DNA from 3 places in the Candidatus Endoriftia persephonae genome. Region 3 is predicted to be linked to each of the others. Evidence: predicted binding sites of a transcription regulator. Region 3 holds the regulator's gene; each other region holds the start of a gene.
The links. The regulator FliA, encoded in region 3, starts transcription of late flagellar genes. The targets are predictions, from matches to a motif close to GCTAAAGTTNNNNNNNNNNCNGCCGATA.

Region 1 (4,447 bases), 720 kb from region 3:
CGATTTCAAAAAACAGGTGCAGGAGTGGAAAAACGTACTGCTGCGCGGCCACCAGTCCGACTCCATGAGTAAATACTGGGGCCGGTTTGAGGCATTGGAGAAACAGATCAGCGAACGCGCCCACAAGCTCGCCAAATCGTTACAAAATCCACAGGCCCAGCGCCTGATCCAGGCCTTTATTGAAGACCATCAAGCCCTCCGCTCCACCTATCGAAATGGCCTTGCACAATTCAAGGCAACTGGCTTCGACCCCAAGGCGGGCGACATGGCAGTCAAGGGGATAGACAGGCCTCCCACCAACCGACTGATAGAGGCCGCCAAACTGATCGCAGCCGATGCACAGGACAAGACCCAGACGCTCAAGGCGGATGGAGAGTCGGCCATGGTCTGGAGCCTGATTTTATCTGGAATCACCACCGCTATGGTCGCGATTGCAATGCTCCTGATCATCCAGCAGACCGTCGTCAGACCAACCCGGCAGCTCTCTATCTGTCTGCAACGTTTTGCCAGTGGCGACTTCACCCCCGTCACCATCGAGCCGCGTAATGACGAGTTTGGCGATCTGGCAACCTCCGCGTCTGAGTTGCGCACGCAGATGGGAAATCTGATTAGCCAGGTCCACAGCTCCATCAGCGAACTCTCTGACTCTGCTAGCCAACTCTCTCAAGCCACCCGTGAGTCTGGCGAGGGCATGCAACGTCAGCAGGCGAAAACCGCCCAGGTCGCCCAGGCGATGGATCAGATGGCAGTCAGTGTGCAGCAGGTTGCGACCAGCGCCGTCAACGCAGCCGAGGCGGCACGTCAGGCCAACAGTGCCGTCGACGAAGGCAGAAATGTTGTCGAGAAATCCATCCAATGCATCAGTGGACTCGCCTCCGAAGTTGAATCTGCCTCTGCGGTAATCCACCGACTGGAAACGGATGCAGGCAATATTGGCTCTGTGCTCGACGTGATCAAGGGAATCGCTGAACAGACCAACCTGCTGGCCCTGAATGCCGCTATCGAAGCGGCTCGGGCAGGCGAGCAGGGACGGGGCTTTGCGGTAGTGGCGGATGAGGTGCGCACCCTAGCGGGACGTACGCAGGAGTCCACCAGCGAGATCCAGGCGATGATCGAACAACTGCAGAACGGCACCAGCGAGGCAGTACGAGTCATGGAAGAGAGCCGCGAAAGAGCAGAACAGAGTGTCGATCAGGCCGCCCGCACCGGCGAATCCCTGACAGCGATCGCCGACTCGGTCCACTCGATAACCGAGATGAACAACCAGATCGCCACCAGTGCCGAACAGCAGAGCATTGCGACCAACGAGATCCACCAACACATCAGCTCCATCAATCAGGTGGCCGAACAGAGCGCGCGCATTGCTCAGGAGACCGCCCGCTCTGGCGCAGGATTGGTAGGGGTGGCGCAACGGCTCGAGACCCTGACGACAAACTTCAGGACCTGAATCCACCGCCTCATCTGGCGTTATGGATCTGCCTGTCATCGCCTCGCAGCTCTTCTTGCAGATCATAGCGCTGGGTGAAGATCTGCTCGATCTCGCCCACCTCGATCACTCTACGCTGTTGCAAATAGGCGGTGCATTGCGAGGTGCGGACCACCTTTTCTTTTTTCATCTCATCTGGGTGTGAGTAACTTAGGGAGCCCCTGATCAAGTCTGGACAGCAAACTGGCGACGCTTCACTGCACCCTTTTTTATCCATTCGCACCCGACCAGTTTAAGAATACGCTGCCGCTGCCGACCATATGAGGTGCATAAACCTGTGGGGCGGGGAGGAGCGTTGCCATGAGAAAAAGCCTGTTTTGGGGACTCTTTTTTCCGATTCTAGGTGTCTTCGCCATTGGACTGGCACTGGTCACTTGGTACATCCCGATATTGGTAAAACAGAATGCCGAAATGGAAGCCCTGGCGGTGGCCAAGACCATGGTCAACCAGTTCAAGACCCTGCGCAGCTACTACACCCGCAACGTAATCGGAAAGGTAGTGGGCAAGGGCGGACTCAATGCCTCCATCAATCACCACAGCGAGTCCGATAGCATTCCCCTGCCCGCCACCATGATCCACGACCTCAGCGCCCTGCTGAAAGACCAGGGCACCCAAATCAAACTCTACTCGGCTTTCCCCTTTCCCAACCGGAAGAGCCGCACCCTGGATAGTTTCCAACGGGATGCCTGGGAGCGCTTGATCAAGACCCCTGACACACCGGTCACACGCACCGAACAACGGGGCGACCGTACATTCGTCCGGGTCGGCATCGCCGATCTCATGGTTGCCGACGCCTGTGTTGCCTGCCACAACTCCCATCCGGACACCCCGAAAAACGACTGGCGCAAGGGCGATGTCCGCGGCGTGCTCGAGATCGAGATGCCCATCGACGAGCAACTCGCCAACGGTGCCCGCATTAGCAACTACCTGACGCTCACACTGCTCCTGCTGGCCACGGTTATGCTCGGTACCCTCTACTTGGTGTATCGCGCCACCATCGGCAACAAGCTCGAAGCCGTGATCGACGCATTGCAGGAGATCGCCGCCGGTGATGGCGATCTGAGCCGACGACTCGACACCGAAGGTGAACACGAAACAGCTCGCATCGGGCAGGCATTCAATCTCTTTGTGGAAAAGCTGCAGCACACCGTCGGCAACATCACCTCTCTCGGCGACCAGCTTACCGGCAGTGCGCAGCAGTTGGCAGATGTCAGCCGGACCAGCAGCGCCACCTTGGCACAACAGGAACAGGAGACGGTCCAGGTGGCCAATGCAGTTGAGCAGATGTCCATGGCCACCCAGGAAATTGCCCGCAGTGCTACCAGCGCCGCCGATGCAACGGACGACACGCTTAACGCGACCCGAGCCGGGCAGGATCTGATGCAGAAAAACATGCAGGTAACGCAACAATTGTCACAAGAGATTCAGCAAGCGACCGAAGCACTCTACCAACTGACGACCGATAGTAAAGAGATCGGTAGTGTGCTGGCAGTCATTCGCAGTATTGCCGAACAAACCAATCTACTGGCCCTGAACGCTGCTATCGAAGCGGCACGGGCCGGCGACCAGGGCCGGGGGTTTGCAGTGGTGGCGGACGAGGTGCGGACCCTGGCCGGCCGCACCCAGGAGTCCACAGAGGAGATCCAGCAGATGACCACCCGCCTACAGGAGGCGACCGGCGCCACGGTACAGGCTATGGACAAGAGCCGTTCCAGCGCTGACGCCACACTTGCCCTGGCCGGCGAAGTTGCCGATCACCTGACCCATATCACGGAATCGGTGGAAACCATCACCAGCCTGAACACCCAGGTCGCTGCCGCCTCCGAACAGCAGGGCCAGATGGTGGGCGCGGTCAACCGGAGCCTCACCGGGATCAGCCAATTGTCCCAGACCTCGGCTAAAAACGCCTGCCAGGTCGACGCCGAGGTGAATACACTGCACCAGCTGACCAATCAGCTGAAAGAACTGACCAACCATTTCAAACTTTGACCGAAACACGCGGTGGCCAGCGATATTACCGGCCACCAGAATCCGGTTTTGTGTCGCCCCGCCACACCTCATTCCTGCTATTATTGATCGTTTGATCTCAAAGGGTTCGGGGCCGTGATCGACTCCACGAGAGGGACCGACAAAACGCCGCCCTCCACCGCTCCGTCCCCGGGTCGACTCCGACCCCTTTCATACAGACAGGAAGAAGATGAAGCACCAGATCCAGCAGTTGGTCTCCACCGCCTTGGCACAACTCGCCAACCATGGCGTGATCCCCGCCGACGCAGTGCCCTCCCCCACCATCGAGCGCGCGCGCGATCCCCGCCATGGCGACTTCGCCACCAACGTCGCGCTGGTGCTGGCCAAGCCCGCCCGCAGTAAGCCCCGGGATCTGGCGGAGAAGCTGATGGCTGCCCTGCCCGCCTCGGCAATGATCGAAAAGACCGAGATCGCCGGGCCCGGCTTTATTAACTTTTACCTCAGCGCCGACGCCTATCACGCCCTGGTGCCGGCAATCCTGGAGCAGGGACCGGACTACGGTCGCAGCGACTTGGGCCAGGGCAAGAGGGTGCAGGTGGAATTCGTCTCCGCCAACCCAACCGGCCCACTGCACGTCGGCCACGGCCGCGGCGCCGCCTACGGCTCGGTGGTAGCGGATCTGCTCGCTGCAGTCGGTTTCGACGTGCATCGCGAATACTATGTCAACGATGCCGGCCGGCAGATGGATATCCTCGGCACCTCGGTCTGGCTGCGCTACCTGGAACTCTGCGATGAGCAGCTGACCTTCCCCTCGAATGGTTACAAAGGCGACTACGTCTGGGACATCGCTGCCACCCTGCACCGGGATCACGGCGAGACATACAAGCAGAGCGCCGACGACGTGTTTGCCGATATCCCCGCCGACGAACCCGACGGCGGCGACAAAGAAACGCATATCGATGCCCTGATCGCCCGCGCCAAACAGCTGTTGGG
Region 2 (4,447 bases), 160 kb from region 3:
CCTACCCTCCGGCGCCGGTCTTGGCGCCTTGGGGGAGCTCAACTACGCCAACGAACTGGTCAGCCTGATCCGCGAGCGTTTCAGCGATCAATTCCGCATCGAGGTGGCGGCCTACCCCGAGTTTCATCCTCAGGCACCCAACCCGGAGACCGATCTGGCCAACTTTAAACGCAAGGTGGATGCCGGCGCCGATAGCGCCATCACCCAGTATTTCTACAACCCGGACGCCTACTTCCGCTTCGTGGACGAGTGCAGCCGACTAGGTGTTGAGATCCCGATCATCCCCGGCATCATGCCGATCACCAACTACAGCAGTCTGGTGCGTTTCTCCGATGCCTGCGGCACCGAGATCCCGCGCTGGATTCGCAAACGGCTAGAGGGTTTTAGCGATGACCTGGAGAGCATCCGCGCCTTCGGTCTCGAGGTGGTCACGGAACTCTGCCGCCGTCTGCTGGAGGGCGGCGCACCAGGGCTCCACTTCTATACTATGAACCAGTCGGAACCGACCCTGAGGCTCTGCGACAGGCTCGGACTCTAAGAAGCCGTTAAATGAATCTGGGCCTAGGAGCCTCAGCGGCGCATTGATTTGCGCCCCTGGGCGGCGCTGAGGATGCCACGCAGAATATTGATCTCATCCCGGTCAGGGCGGGCGCGATGGAACAACGCGCGCAGGCGGCGCAGCAGTTTGTCGGACTGGCGCGGGTCAGCGAAGCCGATATCCTCCAATGCCTGGGCGAGATGGGTGTAAAAGCCCTCCAGCATCTCGGCGCTGGCCACCTCTCTGGGGGCACGCAGCGGCTTATCCGCCTCCTCCAGCGAGGCGAGATAGACCTCATAGGCGAGCAGCTGTACCGCGGCGCCCAGGTTGAGGGAGCTGTAGTCGCTATTGGTTGGGATATGCACCAACAGATTGCAGCGATCCAGCTCCTCATTGCTCAGGCCGGAGTTCTCGCGACCAAACACCAGCGCCACCTCACCCACCGCCGCCTCTTCGATCACCTGGCCACCGCACTCGCGGGGGTTCAACACCGCCCAGGCGACTGAGCGTTCCCGGGCGCTGGTGCCGATCACCAGCCGACAACCCTGCAGAGCCGAATCCAGGTCATCGAAGATCTCCGCCGCATCGAGCAGATCCTGAGCGCCAGAGGCACGCGCCACCGCCTCTTCGCTCGGATAACGTTTTGGCGCCACCAGGCAGAGGCGGCTCAGGCACATATTTTTCATTGCCCTGGCCACCGCACCGATATTGCCCGGATGGCTGGTCTCGACCAGCACAATGCGAATATTTTTCAACATGGCACGGCAGCCTACCAAAGCCGGCTATCGCCGCCAACTTGAAGGCACTCGCTCTTTATCCTCCAGCACGCTTGCTGTATCCTCGCCGCCCATGAATCCGATGGTAACCATAGCTGTACGCGCCGCCCGTGAGGCATCCAAGGTCCTGCTCCGCTACTACGAGCGGGCCGATGTCCTGAACATCTCCGAGAAAGGGCGCAACGAGTTTGTCTCCGAGGTCGACCGCAACGCGGAACAGGTGATCATCGAGGTGCTGCGGGAAAAATATCCCAACCACGCGATCCTCGCCGAGGAGAGCGGCACGCACGCCGGCGATGACTACCAGTGGGTGATCGACCCGCTGGATGGCACCACAAACTATCTCCACGGCTTCCCCCAGTTCGCCATCTCCATCGCGATGAAGCACAAGGGGCGGCTGGAACTGGGCGTGGTCTACGACCCACTCCGCGACGAGATGTTCACCACTAGTCGCGGTTCCGGCGCACTGCTCAATGATCGCAAGCTGCGGGTCAGCAACCGCAAAGGACTGAAGGGCGCACTACTCGGCACCGGCCTGCCCTATCGGGACTTCCGCTTCCGCGATCAGTACATGGGGATGCTCAATGAGCTGATCGAAGAGACCGCCGGCGTGCGCCGCCCCGGCTCAGCCGCGCTCGATTTTGCCTATGTGGCGGCAGGCCGGCTCGACGGCTTCTGGGAGCTGGGGCTCTCCGAATGGGATTTTGCCGCCGGCGCCCTGCTGGTGCGCGAGGCCGGCGGCATGGTCACCGACATCGGCGGCGGTGAGCGCTACCTCGAAACCGGCAACGTGATCGCCGGCGGCATCAAGGTGCATAACGCTATGCTGCGCAAGATCCGCCCCCATCTGGATGACAAGCTGAACGCCTGATCTACCACCACGCCGCAGCCGCCACACTTCGGCAAGCGTGTTAACCCACTTCCCGAGCCAACCCTGCCCGGCTCAAGAATTCCCGCCCGATACCGTTACCGGAGTTAACTCAAGCAACCAGTAACCAGCGGGCTTTATCATGGCGCGAAACAATGAGTTTGATCCCCCTCTCAGTGATCAGGCGCTGGAACTGATCATGCGGGATGTGCTCGACAGCCTCCAGGATACCTCGCTGCAGAGCGCTTTTAGCGCCAACCCCTTTCCGGTTGAGATCATCTCTATCGAAAAGGTGACGCATCCCTGCCAGGAACCTCACAGCACTGCGAGCGATTCAACCGCAGAGATCATCTATCCTGCCTGCTTCCGCAAGATCGCAGTCTGAATTTCTACCCCTTATCCCTCTCATTTCCTGCGCAGAATCGTTGATCAGCGGCCCCACAGTAGAATCTAAAGTTCTAACCAAGTAAGCCGATTCCTGTTTTAGCGACCAGAATCCCTGAGGTTTCTTGCGATGAATTCACTCGATAAATTGCTTTCAAACATCCCCTGGAAGGCAAAGATCATCGGCCTGATTATGTCATTCATCGTTATCTTCGGTGTTACCGCATTGATCGCCGGATTCCTCATTGATCGACAAAACCACGCCACCCAGAGCACGGTCAGCCTGGCACTAGAGCGGCTTGACGCGGCAACCAACGCCCGTAACGCAGTCTTGGATATGGCGCGCGCCAAGGCGGAGCTGATTGCAGCCGAAGAGGCGGGGCAAATCCGTAAAAACGCCATCGGCATGATCCGCGCTGCCGCCATCCTCGATGAGAACATCCAGCTGCTGGAGCAGAAGCTGCCTGATCAGCCAAAGGTGAGCGAGCTTGCCGCAGAACTCAAGAGTATCCGCCCGGTAGAAATCCAGATCATCAAGTTAGGTAAAGCCAACAAGGACCAGGAGGCCTTTGGCAAGATGCAGTCGGTCCAGGCCTCGATAAAGAAGATCGCCGGTCTGTCGGACGAACTGGTGACAACAGAACGCGAGACTCTGCTACAGGGTATGCAACAGAGCATCACCGCGAGCCGCACCATCCTGATCAGTATCGGGATCGGACTTGCGATTGCCTTTGGCATCGGCCTATTGATCAGCATTATCGCCGCCAATCTGCTCACCCGGCCGCTGCTCCACACCGCCAAGGCCATCGATGCACTGGCATCGGGTGATCTCAGCATCCAGGTGAACGCCTATGGCAGGGATGAAACCGGCCAGACCCTCAGCGCACTGCAGACCACCATAAAAAAACTGCACAACATCATCTCCGGGTTGCACACTAACTCTTCGCGGCTGTCACAGGAGGCCGAGCACCTCAACACCTCTGCATCGGATGCCTTTGCGGTCTCACAAAAACTGCATCAGGGGGTACAGCGTATCCAGTCGGATACCTCAGTGGTCTCAACCGCCACCGACAATGCCACCGCCCAGCTCAACGTGGCCGCCAACAACGCGCAATCCACCGCCCAGTCCGCTGCAGCAGCGGCCAATCAGATGCTGGAGATGGTCACAACCTTCGAGCGTTTTCAGCAGGAGATGGAAGGCACGGTGGAGACTACCCGCAAGCTGGCACAGGCAGCGGAGACGATCACCTCAGTGGTTGGCACCGTCAACAATATCTCGGAGCAGACCAATCTGCTGGCCCTCAACGCCGCCATCGAAGCGGCGCGAGCCGGGGATCATGGACGAGGCTTTGCAGTGGTCGCCGATGAGGTGCGTCATCTCGCCACCAATACCCGGGAGGCCACCGAACAGATCCAGCAGATGGCGGATACCATCTCTTCCAGTGTCGATTCTACCGTCAGCGCTCTTGGCACCGCCCTGAAAGATGCACGCAACCACATCAACGACCTACAAGAGATTGCTGCCAGTTCCAGCCAGGGCAGTGAGCAGGCCCGTGATCTGCAACAGGTCATGCATCAAGTGGTTGATCTAATGACCGAGCAACAGAACGCCGTCTCCGGTATTACCTCCGCTCTCGGCGAACTCGTGCAGTTGTCTGAATCCTCCAATAGCAACGCAGAGAGTCTACGTGCCTCCTCCTCCAGTCTCACAAACAGCGCTGAAGAACTGCAGTCCACCGTTCGACAATTCACCCTGTAGCACGGCCCCTAAACCTGCGGACACCTCATCAGGGCGCCACCAAAGAAAGGTAACAACATGAAACTGAGTCAATTACTGGTAAAACCCACACTGCTGCCGCTGAGCCTGTTGCTGGGCAGCCT
Region 3 (4,447 bases):
CGTCCAGCAACTCATTGGTTCTAATGCGGAAATTCCCGTGGCGGTGCTTGAGCCGGGTCTGGAACAGATATTGCAGCAGACGTTGCAGACCTCGGAAGAGGGGCAAGCTGGGTTTGAACCTGGCTTGGCAGAGCGGCTACAGGCGGCGCTGGCTGAGACCAGCTCCAGCATGGAGGCAGAAGGAATGGAGAGCATTTTGTTGGTGGCAGCACCGATCCGCGCCTGGATGGCGCGCTTCGCCAAACATGCGGCCCCGGGCATGCACATCCTCTCCTACAACGAGATTCCGGACAACCACCAGGTGAAAGTGGTGTCGACTATCGGCGGAAACCATGCGGAAACCTAACAGGCAGGCTGGGACAGAAAAGGGGAGCAAGCCACACAAGGCTAGCGTTCCTTTGAATGGACGGCCTGTCCAGAAGGATTGTGGACGATGAAGATCAAGCGGTTTTTTGCTCCCGACATGCGAACTGCCCTGCGCAAGGTGCGTGAGACGCTCGGTTCAGATGCGGTGATCCTCTCCAATAAGCGGGTGGATGGCGGTGTCGAGCTGGTGGCGGCGATGGACTACGACGAGGCGGCATTCACGCCCGAGCCTGAGCCTGAGCCACCGGCGATGGCGGATGTTCGCCCCCTGAGGCCGCCACAGTCGGAAGTGCCTAAAAATGAACCCTATATCGGCGAGCGGCATGAGCCGCCGGCACAGACACTGAAGCTCGATCAGCTGCGTCGCCAGCGTCAGCCTGCGGCCAAGCGGGTGGAGTGGAGTCAGGATCCGCTGCTGCAGGAGATGCGCCGTGAGATGTCCGAGCTGCGTCGGATGATGGAACTGGAGCTCTCCGAGCTGACCTGGCGTGACTTGGGGGAGCGATCACCGCAGAAACAGGAGCTGATGCGGCAACTGATGGAGTTGGGGCTGAGTGCCGATCTCTGCCGCAAGCTGGCCGAGCGGGTCGATGCAACGGAGAGCCCGGAGCAGGCTTGGCGGCAGGCGATGTTCCACCTCATCGGCGAACTGCCGGTGATGGATGGGGATATGTTGGAGCAGGGCGGCGTGATTGCCCTGGTGGGGCCAACCGGGGTGGGCAAGACCACCAGTATCGCCAAACTGGCGGCGCATTTCTGTCTGCGCCAGGGTTCCAGAAGTCTGGCGCTGATCACCTGTGACAGCTATCGCATTGGTGCCCAGGAGCAGCTGCATAACTACGGCCGGATCCTCAATGTGCCGGTGCGTTCAGCCGCCAGCGCGGATGAATTGAGCGATGCGCTGCATACCTTCTCAGGCAAGCGGTTGGTGCTAATCGATACAGCGGGCATGAGTCAGCGAGATCTGCAGTTCAGTGAACGACTGTCGTTGATCACCGCCGGCAACCATCCGGTGACGACCCTGCTGACCCTCTCCGCCACCACCCAACGTGCCGCGATGAACCATGCGGTGAACGCCTTCCGTGTCGCCAATCCGGTGGGGGTGGTGTTAACCAAGATGGATGAAGCGGCATCCCTGGGCGGGGTGTTCAGTACCCTGATCGAGGCCGGGTTGCCGCTTGCCTTTACCACTGATGGGCAGCGGGTGCCGGAGGATCTGCATCTGGCAAGGGCTCACACGCTTGTCAGTCAAGCCATCGAACTCGCCCAGGAGGCAGGGGAGGTGCTGGATGAGGCCTACCTGGCTCTCGCATTTGGAGGAACGGGTGAACATGCTCATGTCTGATCAGATCGAAGACCAAGCCGCCGGGTTACGCCGCATGGTGAATCCCGAGCCGGTGCGAGTGATTGCCGTGACTGGCGGCAAGGGTGGGGTTGGCAAGACTAATATCTCGGTCAATCTGGGGGTGGCGATGGCGGAGATGGGGCGGCGCGTGATGTTGCTGGATGCGGATCTCGGGCTGGCCAATATCGATGTGATGCTCGGCTTGCATCCCGAGTTCGATCTCTCCCATGTGATGCGCGGCGAGCGCCGCCTGGAGGAGATCCTGGTGACCGGCCCTCACGGCATGAAGGTGGTGCCAGGGGCCTCCGGTGTGCAAAAGATGGCCGAACTGAGTACCGCGCAGCATGTCGGTCTGATCAATGCTTTCAGTGAGCTGGCCAACGATGTCGATGTACTGCTGATCGATACCGCTGCCGGGATCTCCGACCAGGTGGTCAGTTTTAGTCGTGCGGCGCAGGAGGTGGTGGTGGTGGTCTGCGATGAGCCGGCCTCGATCACCGATGCCTACGCCATCATCAAGCTGCTCAACCGGGAACACGGTGTCAGTCGTTTTCGGGTGCTCGCCAACATGGTGAGAACGGTGCAGGAGGGGCGTGATCTCTACAATAAGATGTGTCGGGTCACCGACCGTTATCTGGATGCGATGCTTAGCTACATGGGCAGCATTCCTTATGACGAACAGCTGCGCAAAGCGGTCAAAGCACAGCGGCCGGTGGTGGATGGTTTCCCGCGTTCAAAGGCTGCACAGGCATTCAAGAATCTGGCGAAGAAGGCCGATACTTGGCCGCTCCCCACCGGGGTTAGTGGTGATCTGCAGTTTTTTGTTGAGCGTCTGATCCAGTTTTCAAGTCAATACGGGGAGAGTGCAAGGTGAACGGCTTGGCGAGTTACACGGCCATTCAGAACGATCAGGAGCACGATGATCTGGTGACCCGGCATGCGGGGCTGGTGAAGCGCATTGCCTATCATCTGATGAGCCGTCTGCCGCCGAATGTGCAGGCAGATGATCTGATCCAGGCGGGTATGCTGGGGCTGCTGGAGGCGAGTCGCAACTACGACCCCACCCAGGGTGCCAGTTTTGAGACCTATGCGGGGATTCGCATTCGTGGCTCGATGATCGATGAGATCCGTCGCAGTGACTGGACGCCCCGCTCGGTACACCGCAAGGCGCGCATGGTCTCTGATGCAATGCGCGAGATCGAAAATGCAGAGGGGCGGGATGCCCGTGATGTTGAAGTGGCTGAGGCGCTCAACCTGTCACTCAAGGAGTATCACCAGATCCTGAAGGATTCCACCGGCTCGAGGGTCTTCAGCCTGGATGAGCTGACCGCGGTCGGCGAGATCAACATCACCCCTGCCACCGGCAAGAATACCTATGAAGGGCCGTTTGAAGGGCTGCAGAAAGATGCGTTTAAGAATGCGCTGGCGGAGGCGATCGCCGGTCTGCCGGAGCGTGAACGGCTGGTGATCTCCATGTATTACGACGACGAACTCAATCTGAGAGAGATAGGTCAGGTGCTTGGTGTGAGTGAATCCCGGGTCTGCCAGATCCACAGTCAGGCTACGCTACGTTTGCGTTCGCGTCTGAGCGAGTGGCTGACTTTGGTGGAAGAGGAGTGAGTCTCAATGGTCGGAACAGAACGGTTTGGGGGGAAGTCAATGCTGCAACGCACTTCTTCCAGTCTTACAGTGGCGACACAGTGATGGGAGGTTGCCTTGGATAAAAATATGAAGATTCTCATTGTGGACGACTTCTCCACCATGAGGCGCATCATCAAGAACCTGTTACGGGATCTGGGTTTTACCAATACCCATGAGGCCGATGACGGGACCACCGCGTTACCGATGCTGCAGAACGGGAACTTCGATTTCCTGGTTAGTGACTGGAACATGCCAGGCATGACCGGCATCGATCTTCTCAAAGCGGTGCGTGCCGATGCCAAGCTTGCCGCTTTGCCGGTATTGATGGTGACTGCCGAATCGAAGCGAGAGCAGATCATCGAAGCAGCGCAGGCGGGGGTCAACGGCTATGTGGTTAAGCCATTTACCGCAGCGACTTTGGAAGAAAAGATCAACAAAATCTTCGAACGTATCGAAGGTTGATGTACTCCAGGGACAGCTAGCGTTGGCGAATGTGTCGTTTGCGTCCATTTTGTCGGTATAGCAGGCCCTAGTCGGGAGAGACCAGATGCAGGAAACACCGGATATTGGTACTGCTCGTCTGGAGACGGCACGTGCTTTGGTCGAAATGCTTGAGGCAGGGAAAAATCAGGAGGCCGAGCAGCTCATCGCAGAGCTGTCGCTGGGAAGAGAGAGCGAGCTATTTCAAGAGGTTGGCCGTCTAACGCGCGAACTTCACGAAGCGATCAACGGCTTTCTGCTGGACGCCCGTATGGCGGAGCTGACCGAGATCGACATCCCCGATGCCAAAGAGCGTCTCAGCTATGTCATTACCATGACGCAACAATCGGCGGACCGCACTTTGACGGCTGTTGAGAAGAGCCTGCCGCTGGTGGCTGAGATGGAAGGGCGGGCGAAACAGCTTGCAGGAGAGTGGGATAAATTCCGTTCTCGACAGCTGAACAAGGACGAATTTCAGGAACTCAGCTTGGCGCTTGATGGTTTTCTAAAAGAGTCAGCCTGCAGTGCCGCCGCCCTGCATGAAAACATCTCAGAGGTATTGATGGCGCAGGACTTTCAGGATCTGACCGGGCAGATCATCAAGAAGGTGATCGA

Region 1: L0Y14_RS15620 (methyl-accepting chemotaxis protein) is a predicted target of FliA. The motif match lies at 1,717-1,744, and genes of this name have one in related genera.
Region 2: L0Y14_RS13000 (methyl-accepting chemotaxis protein) is a predicted target of FliA. The motif match lies at 2,632-2,659, and genes of this name have one in related genera.

The regions. Positions count from the first base shown of each region.
Region 1 is NZ_CP090569.1:3,443,378-3,447,824, forward strand. It holds gene L0Y14_RS15610 (methyl-accepting chemotaxis protein) at 1-1,447, shown strand, start outside; gene L0Y14_RS15615 (hypothetical protein) at 1,458-1,616, opposite strand; gene L0Y14_RS15620 (methyl-accepting chemotaxis protein) at 1,787-3,475, shown strand; gene argS (arginine--tRNA ligase) at 3,684-4,447, shown strand, end outside.
Region 2 is NZ_CP090569.1:2,889,840-2,894,286, forward strand. It holds gene metF (methylenetetrahydrofolate reductase [NAD(P)H]) at 1-538, shown strand, start outside; gene trmJ (tRNA (cytosine(32)/uridine(32)-2'-O)-methyltransferase TrmJ) at 571-1,296, opposite strand; gene L0Y14_RS12990 (inositol monophosphatase family protein) at 1,388-2,185, shown strand; gene L0Y14_RS12995 (hypothetical protein) at 2,325-2,567, shown strand; gene L0Y14_RS13000 (methyl-accepting chemotaxis protein) at 2,697-4,325, shown strand; gene L0Y14_RS13005 (cytochrome-c peroxidase) at 4,383-4,447, shown strand, end outside.
Region 3 is NZ_CP090569.1:2,727,608-2,732,054, reverse strand. It holds gene flhA (flagellar biosynthesis protein FlhA) at 1-346, shown strand, start outside; gene flhF (flagellar biosynthesis GTPase FlhF) at 434-1,711, shown strand; gene L0Y14_RS12330 (MinD/ParA family protein) at 1,698-2,585, shown strand; gene L0Y14_RS12325 (RNA polymerase sigma factor FliA) at 2,582-3,331, shown strand; gene cheY (chemotaxis response regulator CheY) at 3,440-3,814, shown strand; gene L0Y14_RS12315 (protein phosphatase CheZ) at 3,900-4,447, shown strand, end outside.